DNA from 3 places in the Paenibacillus sp. FSL K6-1318 genome. Region 1 is predicted to be linked to each of the others. Evidence: riboswitches for the same ligand, from Rfam matches in the RefSeq annotation. Region 1 holds a riboswitch; each other region holds the start of a gene.
What was found. A riboswitch is a leader RNA that binds a small molecule or an ion and turns the genes downstream of it on or off. The one in region 1 is predicted to bind thiamine pyrophosphate.

Region 1 (4,269 bases):
AAATCTAACGAATCCTAGAGACGTTATTGTAGGTAATTAGCTTCAAATCAAGATCTCGTTGCAGTTTCTTAACCTAATAACGCCGCTGAAATTCGTTAGATTTTTCATTCCTTAAAAACCGGCCTAATAAGGTGTTCTAGATTCGTTAGGGCTGCAATAATGGTGGCAAGTGCCCTATCTTTGCCTCTCTGATCACCTTTCATTAAAAGTGAGAATATGATCTATTCATTTGCACAAGATTGCCCAGGAAATACTCTGGACCCCGTTGAATCACACACTTTTGTTAACGGCAGGCAATACAGGCCCGTTGTCCTTGATGAATTTACCGAATACATATCGCACGAGTGGTCCCAGAATGATTAACTGATATGGAAGCGCCAGGCTGAAGTTGCGAGCGATCGTCTGAAGATAGGTACAGAATATGGAACCCCCACCTAATTGGTCTGCAAGATACGCTGAAATCATTCCATACATGGACATGATCAGAACCATGCCAATCACCATGAAAAATGACATGACGAGCACACCCAAAATCTTGTTGGACTTGTCGAAGGGCAAGGAGAATGCAATCTTTCTCGCCACAGGGCCAACAATGAAAGACTCCACCAGAAACGCGATGACAAAACATAATATGAATTGAAGCAGTATCTCAAGCGGGGACATCTTACCGAGTAACCCACTGTGCCATAGATTGAAGAACATCATGACTATTACCATCCCTATACACATCATTAATCCGAAAATAATTTGTTCCTTCTTGCTTATTGGCAATTCTCTCATCCTCTCTGTTTATCTTCGTAATTATAGAGATGAGGAAAGCCTCCACATAAGTGAACATTCTGTGAACTACATAATAATTGGATGGTTACTCCAGCTGAATTTCACACGTGTAGATATGAACAATCCCCACTTGACAACTAGGTTTTATAAATCTATCATACTCCTTAATATGTCAGGTAACATTTTCCGGTTACATTAACGGATCATAAGGGGGATTACTACGATGAGTTTTCAAAAGCGCATCGACCACGTCGGCATTGCCGTTCGTGATCTGGATACCACACTCCTTTTCTATACGGAGGTTGTCGGATTGGAACTGAAAGACCGCGTGACACATACAAACGGCGTCATTCAGCTTGCCTTCCTCGGCTTCAATGGAAGTAACGAGACAGAGATTGAGTTAATTCAAGGGTACAGCGACAAGCTGCCTGCCGAAGGAACTGTGCACCATTTTGCCATCCATGTGGATGACCTTGATTCTGAATACAAACGCATCCAAGCCACCGAAGCCGAATTTATCGATGGAGAAATCATCACACTGCCTAACGGTTACCGTTACTTCTTCATCTATGGTCCGGAGAGAGAATGGATCGAATTCTTCCAACGTTAAGTACATCAGCAGTGTGTGGACAATTAGATCGGTTCAATAGTGACCTGTGTAAATCCTTTAATGGATGGAATGCTCTACTCGGACCGCACGCTATCCAGTTCCTGACTGGACACGTTCCACCGGCTGGCCTATAATTACACCTAGTAATGCCCGTAACTTCATAGTTTCCCAGGGGAGTCGGAATTGGCCGGCTGAGAGTGTATCCCACCAAGATACTAACCCTTAGACCTGATCTGGATCATGCCAGCGTAGGAATCGGAGTATATCGAAATGGCACAGCCCTATGGCTGAACGCCACCTCTCTAACGCCTGCACGCGTCCCGGAATACGGGGCGCTTTTTTTGTTACTATCGGAAAGTATACGTTTGGAAGCATCGCCTTTCTGATATTGCAAGAAAAACTGCCGCTAAACGCGGTCTGGCTTCCTTGAATGACATCGATGGACGTTTTACTTACGTTCAAAAATAACGTCATCCGGATCTCAACTGGTATAAATCTGTCGATTTATGCAAGATGATTGGATATGAAGCCAAGGAGTACCCCGTGCCAATCGGCCGGACATACCGAAGGAGAGAATCAAAGATGAATTGGCGTAAAACAATGGGACTGTTGCTCTTATGCGTACTACTGGTGACGGTGGCCGCATGTGGCGGCAAAGAAGCTGCCCCGGCAGAACAGAACGGCAGCAAGAATGCGGAAAGCAGCAACGAAGGTGACACTGCCGCCCTGAAAGATATTAAAGTGGTGCTCGACTGGACACCAAATACGAATCATACCGGCCTGTATGCGGCCGTGGATCAAGGTTTTTATAAGGCCGAAGGCTTGAACGTGGAGATTGTACAACCAGGTGCTGGTGGCGCGGATACGATGGTTGCATCAAATGAAGTGCCTTTTGGCGTAAGTTATCAGGAGAGTGTAACTCAAGCCCGCACACAGGGTGTTCCACTCGTCTCCATTGCAGCAGTTATTCAGCATAATACATCCGGGTTCGCTGCTCCGGCGGATCGGAATATTAAATCACCGAAAGATTTCGAGGGTAAAACTTATGGCGGTTGGGGCTCCCCTGTTGAAGAAGCCGTGATGCAATCCATTATGGAAGGCGACGGAGCTGATGTATCCAAAGTGAAAAACATTAACATGGGTGACGCTGACTTTTTCACCGCAATAAAACGGGACATTGATTTTGCGTGGATTTTCTACGCTTGGACGGGGATTGAAGCCGAACTGCGCGGAGAACCGATCGACATGTTATATGTGAAGGATTATTCAGATGCACTGGATTACTACACGCCTGTCCTCGTAACGAACGAGCAGACGATTCAGAACGATCCTGAGCTGGTGAAAGCATTCCTGAAAGCCACCTCCGAAGGATATCAATACGCGATTGATCATCCCGAAGACGCAGCGAACATTCTGATCAAAGCTGTACCGGATCTGGACAAGGAATTGGTGCTGGCAAGCCAGAAATGGCTTAGTCCAAAGTACACGGATGACGCCCCGCGTTGGGGTGAACAAAAACAGGAAGTGTGGCAGAACTACACTGACTGGATGTTTAGCAAAAAACTGCTGGATGAACAGATCGATGTGAGCAAAGCATATACGAACGAGTTTTTACCCCAATAAAAATTGCTTAAGTTTAACTTTTTTACACAAGAACGAAGAGTGCAGAACCCATCTGAAGAAGCGAAGTGTTCGCCTTTATCCCGGATTTCCCCATTGAAAATGGATTCAAGAAATCTGGGGATAACAGTGATCGGAAGAGGGTACTGCAATCGGAGTGATAAGTGTAAACCTGGTTCAATTCATGCAATTTATCACGAAAGGAGCCGTGATCTCTCATGGCAAGCACACTACTTAGCATTCAGGTTATTCCGAAAACGCCAAATGGCGAGAATTCTTATCCTTACGTAGATCGCGCCATTGAAGTCATTCAGCAATCTGGCCTGAAGTATCAGGTGAACGCGCTCGACACCACGATGGAGGGGGAACTGGAGGAACTGCTCGAGGTTGTCCGTAAAATGCACGAGGTACTCGTGGAGGCTGGCAGCCCAAGCATCATCTCTCAGATCAAAATCGCCCATAGCCCAACCGGCTTCAGTATGGACACCCTGACGGAGAAATATCGCTAATGCATGCCTATTTCAAAAGTGTATGGCCGCCCTTTGTGGCGGTTATTCTCTTTATAGCAATATGGCAGGGAGCTGTCTCCCTGTTCCATATTGAGAAATGGATGCTGCCAGCACCGTCCGATATCGCCCGCCAAGCGGCATCCCAGGCCGAGCGACTTGGCATGCATGCCTCCGCAACCATTCAGTTAACGCTGATCGGATTCGCGGCTGGCACAGCGGTCGGATTGCTGATTGCGATGGTGCTGCATTTGGTCCCTTTTCTCAAGTCAGCCTTGTATCCTTTACTTATTCTTAGTCAAAATATCCCGACCATCGCGCTGGCGCCGCTCCTATTGATCTGGTTCGGATTCGGGCTGTTGCCCAAGCTGATTACCATCATCCTAGTCTGCTTCTTCCCTGTCGCAGTGGCGGCCATGGACGGCTTGACCCGTACCGACGCGGCGATGATGAACTATATGCGCATGGCTGGTGCGAAACGTCGCCAGATCTTCTGGAAGCTGGAGCTTCCCCATGCGCTGCCATCCGTGTTCTCCGGTGTCAAAATCGCCGCTACCTATAGCGTGATGGGTGCCATCATTGCCGAATGGATTGGTGCAGACAAGGGTATTGGTTATTATATGATGCTGCAAAAGTCGGCTTATCGCACCGATCGTCTATTCGTGGCAATCATGATTATTGTCGCGCTCAGCTTGCTGCTCTTCCTGCTCATTGCGCTACTGGAGAAGCTGCTCGTGCGCTGGCGGCCACAGA
Region 2 (4,269 bases), 270 kb from region 1:
TGGAGATCAGCAAGGGTATCTCGAAGCGGTACGAGAAGGCTTACAGCAGATTGCTGAGCAGTATCCGGGTAAAACGGTAGTGGCAGCCCAACTGTCTATGGCTCCCGCCGCTGCACAGGTTACAGTAGATCGCGGTATTCCAATCCATAGCCCGCTGGCATCGCTTGCAACGTATTTGGAGAAGAATTTGGGCGTGACTCCGCAATGAAATCACTTACTGACAAACACCATTAATTAACGAGGTGAACTAATATGCGTTTCCTCTATATTATTGTACTGTTCATAGTGGGTTTTGCCTGCTCTGCATTTCTATATGGAGGAGCTCCTAAACTCAGTGACGCCCTCCTATTTGTTATCGCAGGCATTCTGTATAAGATATGGACCCGGAACAATTATAAAGCTAATTCTGAAGAACCTGGAGAGCGCTAGCCTAGTTTAAAATACAATCATGTCACAGAATCAAAACAAGCCGTCCCTCTCTGTCATTTCAGAGAAGAACGGCTTTATCTCTATATCAGACTGCCCAGCTTACGCTGTAATGACGCCTAGGAGCGTGTCCGATATTCCTCGGCCTTTTCCTGCATGCCCGCTGCTACAGCCTCATTCTCGGACAATCCTTTGTCCGCCGCAAAGGTACGAATGTCCTGCGTAATGCGCATGCTACAGAACTTCGGACCGCACATCGAGCAGAAATGAGCTTCTTTGGCCCCTTCTGCTGGCAGTGTCTCATCATGGTAGGACATCGCACGTTCAGGGTCCAGTGACAGGTTGAACTGGTCACGCCAGCGGAACTCGAAGCGTGCCTTGGACAATGCATCATCCCGGCGCTGAGCACGTGGATGGCCTTTCGCCAGATCGGCGGCATGAGCAGCGATCTTGTAGGCGATAACCCCTTCGCGCACATCATCCTTGTTGGGCAGGCCCAGATGTTCTTTAGGCGTAACATAACAGAGCATGGACGTGCCGAACCAGCCAATCATGGCCGCCCCAATGGCGGACGTGATGTGATCGTATCCTGGCGCAATGTCAGTCGTTAGCGGCCCCAGCGTATAGAACGGTGCCTCTTTACATATCTCCATCTGCAAGTCCACATTCTCCTTGATCTTATGCATCGGCACGTGCCCCGGACCTTCGATCATCACCTGCACATCATGCTTCCACGCGATCTGCGTCAGTTCCCCGAGCGTAGCCAGTTCCGCCATCTGCGCTTCATCGTTGGCATCGTAGATACTGCCTGGACGAAGTCCATCTCCCAGTGAAAATGCCACATCATACCTTTTCATAATCTTGCAGATTTCTTCAAAATGGGTGTACAAAAAATTCTCCTGATGATGCGCAAGGCACCATGCCGCCATAATGGACCCGCCTCGAGACACTATGCCTGTCATCCGCTTGGCCGTCATCGGGATATAACGCAGCAGTACGCCTGCATGAATCGTAAAGTAGTCCACGCCCTGCTCTGCCTGCTCAATGAGCGTGTCACGGTACAACTCCCAGGTCAGCGCTTCCGCTTCGCCATTCACCTTCTCCAGCGCCTGATAGAGCGGCACCGTGCCAATCGGCACAGGTGAATTGCGGATGATCCATTCCCGGGTGGTATGAATGTTTTTGCCTGTGGACAGATCCATCACCGTATCCGATCCCCAGCGTACTGCCCAAGTCATCTTCTCCACCTCTTCCTCGATGGAAGAGGATACGGCAGAATTACCAATGTTGGCATTGATCTTCACGTGAAAATGACGACCGATCAACATCGGCTCACTCTCCGGGTGATTAATGTTGGATGGCAGAATGGCCCGTCCACTCGCCAGCTCCTGCCGTACAAATTCCGGTTCCACGCCTTCACGAATAGCGGCGAACTCCATCTCTGCCGTAATGACTCCCTGCCTCGCATAATGCATCTGAGTCACGCAGCGTCCTGGCTGTGCTCGCAGCGGTTTGCCACGCAATCCAGGGTACTCTTCGGCGCCGGCTCTCTTCCCTCCGGGCTTCAGTCCGTTATCCTCCGGTTTAACCGTACGGCCTTGATAAGCCTCGACATCGCCACGCTCCGTGATCCAACGAGTGCGCAGTGCTGGTAGACCTGCACGGATATCCGCATGAAATGCGGGATCGGTCATGGGGCCGCTCGTATCGTAGACACGCAGCGGTTCGTTATGCTCCACCCCTTGGGGAGTATTCGTGTCATGAAGGGCTATCTCACGCTCCGGAACAGCAATGTCCGGCCGTGAGCCCTGAATGTAGACTTTGCGGCTACCGGGAAAGGGCTGAACCCGTGCGGTCGTCCCTGTTTCCTTTTCCACCGGCTGACCGTTATGTTCCTGTTCCATCGCTTGTTGTCCCGTTTGATTTCCTTTACTCATGTTCGCTCATCTCCTCCTTAGTGTTCATTCGCTTGGCTTGGTTGGTATCATCATTAGCTTGGTTACGTACCTGTCCCAAATCATGCGCAATGCAGAGAAGAAAGAGCGATCCTACACCAGACCAGAGGAGACATCATTCATGTACAGTTAACAACAGACGGAGGCTGCCACAGATCATGAATCTATGGTGACTTCTCTCTCATCATCCAAGCCCACTTTCGCAGGTTATTGAAAAAGGAGCCCTAGAATCCGCTTCTATATCGCCCGTTCACTGTATATAAAAAAAGCCGGCCCCCGAAGGAACCGACTTTTAATGTCCATCACCAATAATGCACCTTCATGCAGCTCCTTACGGAGACTACAGGGGTCACATCATGTGGTGTTTGTGGTCATATCGCCGATTACTTCCCTACGCTGGTATGATCCAGATCAGGTGCAAAGGGTCCGGAATCTCATGCGATTCCGTCTCAGTCCGGACAATTCGGACTCCCCCAGTAACGTTAACAAGTTGCAGCATACACATGCCGCCGTTCATATTCAATGCAGCTGGCCCCGATGGGCCGTCCATAACAGATTAGCGCAACCGGAACATAAAAACAACCTTTATATTCCAAATGATCAACTCCATTGGAGACGAACCTTACATCAACATCAGGATAACATGAGGCCCATCTGCGTAGCGGCTTCCTTTAATACAGGCGCATATTCATGCAATGTCTCCTGTGAAAGTCGACTGACAGGACCCGATACCGAGAGGGCAGCTGCTATATTACCTCTGCGATCCATAATCGGTACCGATACCGCGGCAGCCCCCGGCTCACGCTCCTCATAACTCGTGGCATATCCGTTATCCCGGATGTCTCCCATCTGCGCCAAATACACCGCAGGATCAATAAACACTGGCCATTCCGGTCCATTCATCAGCTCTTCACGATCCTCGTCCGTGGCAAAAGCCATCAGGACTTTGCTGGAAGCCCCCACAGACAACGGGAGTCTAACACCAACGGGAGCGACACGGCGGATCGCCTGATCACTTTGCACCGCCTGAATCCGAATCCGTTCACTGCCATCTCGCAGGTACAGACTTACCGTCTCCCCCAATCGATCTCTCAGTCGCTCCATCGCAGGCAGCAATAGAATAGCCGGATCATCACTGCGGGACATATGAGCTGACAGTTCCCAGATTCGGATGCCAAGTCGGTACTTCTCCGTTGCCGCATCCCGGATCACAAATCCTCGATCCTCCAGCGTTGCCATCAAGCGATGCACTGTACTTTTGTGCAGCCCAATCTGACTGGCAATCTCGGTGAGTCCCAGATCACTGCGTGTGGTAAAACATAATAATATATCCAGCGCCCGTTCCACAGCCCGGACGGTTAACTTACGATCTTCCATGGCATAATGCCCTCCTCATGTTTCATCACATGAAACTTGGTTACATAAATTATATGAGAAACGGTCTCATCTGTAAACCAAAAAGAGCCAAATTCAGAATAGGCCAAAGTGTAAATTTTTCCTTTTTATAAGACTTAATCCCCTGTAATTTGCACACTAAGGTAATGTTACCCATATATCTTAAGAACTATATAACAATTGCGTAACAAATGCCCTCAATCAATTGACTTTGACTATATTGGAACATACGATAAAGATATATTACATTAAGATATCGCTCTGAAGCAGGCTATTGAAATAGACGGAATTCTCTTTTCATGTCGTTGTTATCTTCAACTGAACTTCAAAGGAGGGGCATTCATGTATCCAACATCCCAGAGCGAAGCCCCGCTGCAAACAAAAGTGTCCGATCTGCCCTCTTCGCTATCACCGAGGCTGATTCGGTTCAAACATATTATCGTAGCGTTGCTGCTCTCCGTTGTATTTTTTCTACTGTTTTGTTTTATTGCAC
Region 3 (4,269 bases), 530 kb from region 1:
CACTGCTGCATCAGAGAATAAAATAGTCTTACAGGCTTGGTTGTCAGTCCGAACAGCAAGCCAGCCGCTGCCATGCTCAGCGAGCGAAATCCTAAGTGTAGTCCGCGATAGAAGCTCTCTTCTGTAATATGAATCAGCCCCCACTTATACCACGTGGTCTCTCCCTTACCAAACATCATCATACCTGTAGACGTAGAGATAAATACCAGAATGAATGGTGATGCATACAGGAGCAATCTGTACCACGGGTGGCCTGTCCAGCACAGTAACAGCAACATAGCTACCGCGACGTTGGCCATTACATTCAGATTGTGAATAAGGATAACAAAGACAAACATCAATGTCAGTATAATCATCTTCAAGCCGGGATTGACGGCATGAAGCCAGGTTTCACGGTGAGGAAACGACAGTTGCATCAGATAACCTCCCGTCATCCACCGTCCAGATTCGGGTGCAATATCTTTTTACAATCTCACGGTCATGGGTAACCATAACGATGGCTGTTCCTTCACGCCGCAATTGCTCCAGTTGTGCCAGCATGGCAAACGTATTACGGGCATCCTGTCCAAATGTAGGTTCATCCAACAGCAAAATACGCTGCTCTCTCACCAGTGCGGAGGCAACACTCAAGCGTCGTTTCTGCCCCATCGATAATTGGTAAGGATGACGCTCGGACAGATCGATTAGCCCAAATTGCTTCAGCATATGCTCAGTCCTGTCATGTCTTTCTTTTGTAGTAAGCCTGCCCCCAAGCAAAGAGAATTCCACTTCTTCCGCGACGGTGTTGGTCACAAATTGAAATTCCGGATTCTGAAATACAAACGCAATTCGATCTGCGAGTTGCTCCGTTTTGCCAGAGGGATGACCATCCACCTCATAGTGACCTGTCGTCTTCAAAATATTCATCAGGGATAATAACAATGAACTCTTGCCTGCACCATTGGCTCCCACAACACCGATCCAGTCTCCATGCCATACCTTGGCCTGTTCCACCTGAATGGAGGATGTTTTCCCACGCCATCCGGTAAACTGCTGCAAATCCAGTGCAGGCTGATAGAGCGGCGCTACATGCGATAAGGATGATACATTAGATAGGGGGAATATCCCCATTCTTTCGGATAAACCAGACGATTGCTGTGCTTCCAAGCTCGGAAAGCTCTGATCCACACACATTTGTAGCTCTCCAGAGATACTTTCCTGTTCTTCCTTGGTTGCCTGCTCGCGCTCCTCCCACACGCCCGGATACCAGATTCCATAAGCCTTCAGCTTGTCACGTTCATCCGTGAATACCTGCTGTGCTGGCCCATCTGCCACGATCTTTCCTTCAGGTGATATCACAACGATGCGGTCGACCATATCGACAATCTCATTGATTTTATGTTCAACGATAATTAACGTTTTGTCACTGGCAATCCGTTTGACGGTATCCCACACTTGGAAAGTCCCCGCATCATCCAGCAGTGCAGTGGGTTCATCCAGAAACAACACCTCCGGGTCCATGGCAAGCATCGAAGCGATCGCAAGACGCTGCTTCATCCCCTGAGACATCGATTGAATCAATGTCCGATTTTGTTCAAAGGATAACCCCACCTGATCCAGATAATATTCAATCAGCCCCGCCATCTCTTCACGCGGAATATTCCGGTTTTCCAGCACAAATGCGATCTCCTCATCCGTATAGGACATACAGAACTGGGTATCCGGGTCTTGAAAGACCACTCCGGCCTTTGTCGGAACCTGGATATCATCACATTTCATCGGGATCTCAACTGAACGTGGTATCAGACCGCTCAATATTTGTAATAACGTCGATTTCCCGGAGCCGCTCGGTCCAAGCAACAACACTTTCTCCCCTTGACGCACAGAGAGAGACAAGCCTTGGAATACCAAGGCCTTCTCTCCCGGGAACTTGCATCTTAGATTCGTCACACTTACCGCTTGCGAATTCCCTTCCCCGTTCATCTAATCCAGAGCCTCATAATCTTGTTTGGATACCGGTCTGAGCGAACGCGTTACACCTGTCAGTTCCAATGCTTTGGCGAGATAATAAGCGAACACTCCGGCAATCAGGATACTTCCAATAAAGCGGAACCCAATAAATAACGTATAGTTCCACACCGAGAGTGAATCAATATACCCGTACTGGTAATCCAGCAAGAGCGAAGCCGCGGCGGCTCCTATGGCTGCAAGACACGTGACAAACAGATTGGTTTTACGATACAGAAATGCGGCGAAGAATATCTCGGCTCCCAGTCCTTGCAACAGACCATACACCAGTGTGGACATGCCCCATTCACTGCCTAGAAAAGCACTCACCGTTGAAGCCGCAACCTCAGCAAGAATCGCCACACCTGGTTTACGAATGATAACAAAAGCAAACGTGCCCGCCATAAACCACATGCCGTAGATCATCTGCTCCGCATGAACGCCGAATGGTTTCATCAGGTCATACGTAGGTCCCCATATCTTGTAGATCACCCCAAACACCACTGCGATCACGATGGTTACCAGAATATCCGTTAGTTTCAATCGTTTGTTGCCTGCTGTTGCTCCCATGTTCTCTACTTCCTTCCTCTGCTCCCTGTGGGGGTTATAAAAGTAAACAAAAAAAGCCTCCCCGGTTCCGGGCAGGCCTTACGCACAGGATACAATCCTCACAACGATGTATTGGATGGATGTCGAAAAGACGGATTATCAATCATTCCCTCTCCGTTGCAGCAGACCAACCACCGCAGCTGAAAGAAGTCATGTTGTTTTCCTCATTAATTTGCACATTTCACCCTTACACATTGTAAATCCATGTTCTCTACGCTGGCATTACCCAGATCAGATGTACGGTCAGCGGCACAAGGCCACTCTCTCAGCCCAACTTCATTGAGCTCCCGGTTCACTTATTTCATTGCTTCTAATGTACATCAGATGGGTATTTGTGGCAATCCTTTAATATTGCGTGTTTCCGGACTGGCTCGTTTTCCCTGAAGCAAAGCCCTTGAACAGCGTTGGCACTTTGGAATAACGTGTATTTGTGATTTTACCTACAGTAGAGCTGCTATCTGTCCGCAGGATGGAATCCTTCACATTGGAAATGTCCGAGTTGGACACATTCATCGTGACCGTATAGGACGTTCCGCCATTTTGACGCACCAGCTTGCCGATATCATCCGCTCTGAAATTTTTAATATTAATCGTACCAGATGCATTCATCTGGAACACTTTGTCATAGGCCTTGTACGCTGCACCACCCGTGATATTTACAGTCCCTGCGGATTTCAGCGTGAGCGCATCCTCACCGACATCCTTCCAGGTTACATTCTCAATATTGCAGTTGCCATAACAGTGCACGCCATCCGCAGCTGGTGCTTCAATCACAACATTTTTTAACGTAGCTCCTGCTTCTAATCGGAAAATAGGCTTCTGGTTCTCGGCCTGGCTGCCATCTCCTAATGTTTTGGGATCTGCAGCAACACTTTTGCCTTTCCCATCATACGTCGTTCCTTTAGGAACAATAATCGTTGTCTTCACGATCTCGGGAGCTGCAGACACCGGAATTGCACCAAATGCAGAAGCAAGCAGACCAACCGACAACAATACCGTCAACATCTTTTTCATGAATAAACATCCTCCCTTATTTGGATTGAATGGGTTCAAGCAGAGACTTGTCTTCATATAAACTAAGAGAGAAATCTCTGTTTTCAGAACCTACCCTGATCCTACCAAATAAAGGAATGTTACGAGAATAATCATTAGGTCACGTAATCATTTTCCAGCATAGAACCTGATGTTTCAGCATGTTTTGCGGTATCGTGTCTACTTGTGATGTACTGATATCAACTTCGGATATGCTCTATTTACAACCTCAATAACACAACAAAGACCACATCATCTGTTACAGACAACGTGATCTTATAGAGAGTTAAGTATACTCACTAATATATTCTAGGCTCCAAACCGCTGACGATACCCGCACTTTCGACACAACTCTTCCACAGCTTCGCGCTTGGAGAAACCATATACCAGATTGTTCGCTCGCTCACCCTCAATAATCTCCGAGAATGACTTCTCGTGCACGTTACCGAGATTAATGACACCCTCGCCATCGAGACAGCATGGAACCACCGTTCCGTCTACAAGTACAGCTGCCTGACCGCGAAGCGCATGGCAAAAGCCTTTGCCGTCATCTTCGGGTGCATCCAGACTTGGCCACTGGAACTCATGGTCCTGATTCAGGTATACATTCGGGGCAATTTTGACCCCGCTGCCTGGAACTAC

Region 2: it holds a riboswitch for thiamine pyrophosphate, as region 1 does, so the genes downstream of both, thiC (phosphomethylpyrimidine synthase ThiC) here and NYE45_RS02210 (ABC transporter substrate-binding protein) in region 1, are expected to answer to the same signal.
Region 3: it holds a riboswitch for thiamine pyrophosphate, as region 1 does, so the genes downstream of both, NYE45_RS04385 (ECF transporter S component) here and NYE45_RS02210 (ABC transporter substrate-binding protein) in region 1, are expected to answer to the same signal.

Annotation. Positions count from the first base shown of each region.
Region 1 covers NZ_CP150270.1:455,149-459,417, reverse strand. The annotation lists gene NYE45_RS02220 (hypothetical protein) at 271-705, opposite strand; gene NYE45_RS02215 (VOC family protein) at 1,004-1,390, shown strand; TPP riboswitch at 1,551-1,663, shown strand; gene NYE45_RS02210 (ABC transporter substrate-binding protein) at 1,973-3,013, shown strand; gene NYE45_RS02205 (thiamine-binding protein) at 3,229-3,519, shown strand; gene NYE45_RS02200 (ABC transporter permease) at 3,519-4,269, shown strand, end outside.
Region 2 covers NZ_CP150270.1:720,681-724,949, reverse strand. The annotation lists gene NYE45_RS03360 (aspartate/glutamate racemase family protein) at 1-208, shown strand, start outside; gene thiC (phosphomethylpyrimidine synthase ThiC) at 546-2,330, opposite strand; TPP riboswitch at 2,753-2,866, opposite strand; gene NYE45_RS03350 (IclR family transcriptional regulator) at 3,015-3,758, opposite strand; gene NYE45_RS03345 (alpha/beta hydrolase) at 4,119-4,269, shown strand, end outside.
Region 3 covers NZ_CP150270.1:989,719-993,987, reverse strand. The annotation lists gene NYE45_RS04395 (energy-coupling factor transporter transmembrane component T) at 1-416, opposite strand, end outside; gene NYE45_RS04390 (ABC transporter ATP-binding protein) at 391-1,962, opposite strand; gene NYE45_RS04385 (ECF transporter S component) at 1,963-2,556, opposite strand; TPP riboswitch at 2,788-2,896, opposite strand; gene NYE45_RS04380 (pectate lyase) at 2,941-3,609, opposite strand; gene NYE45_RS04375 (radical SAM/SPASM domain-containing protein) at 3,937-4,269, opposite strand, start outside.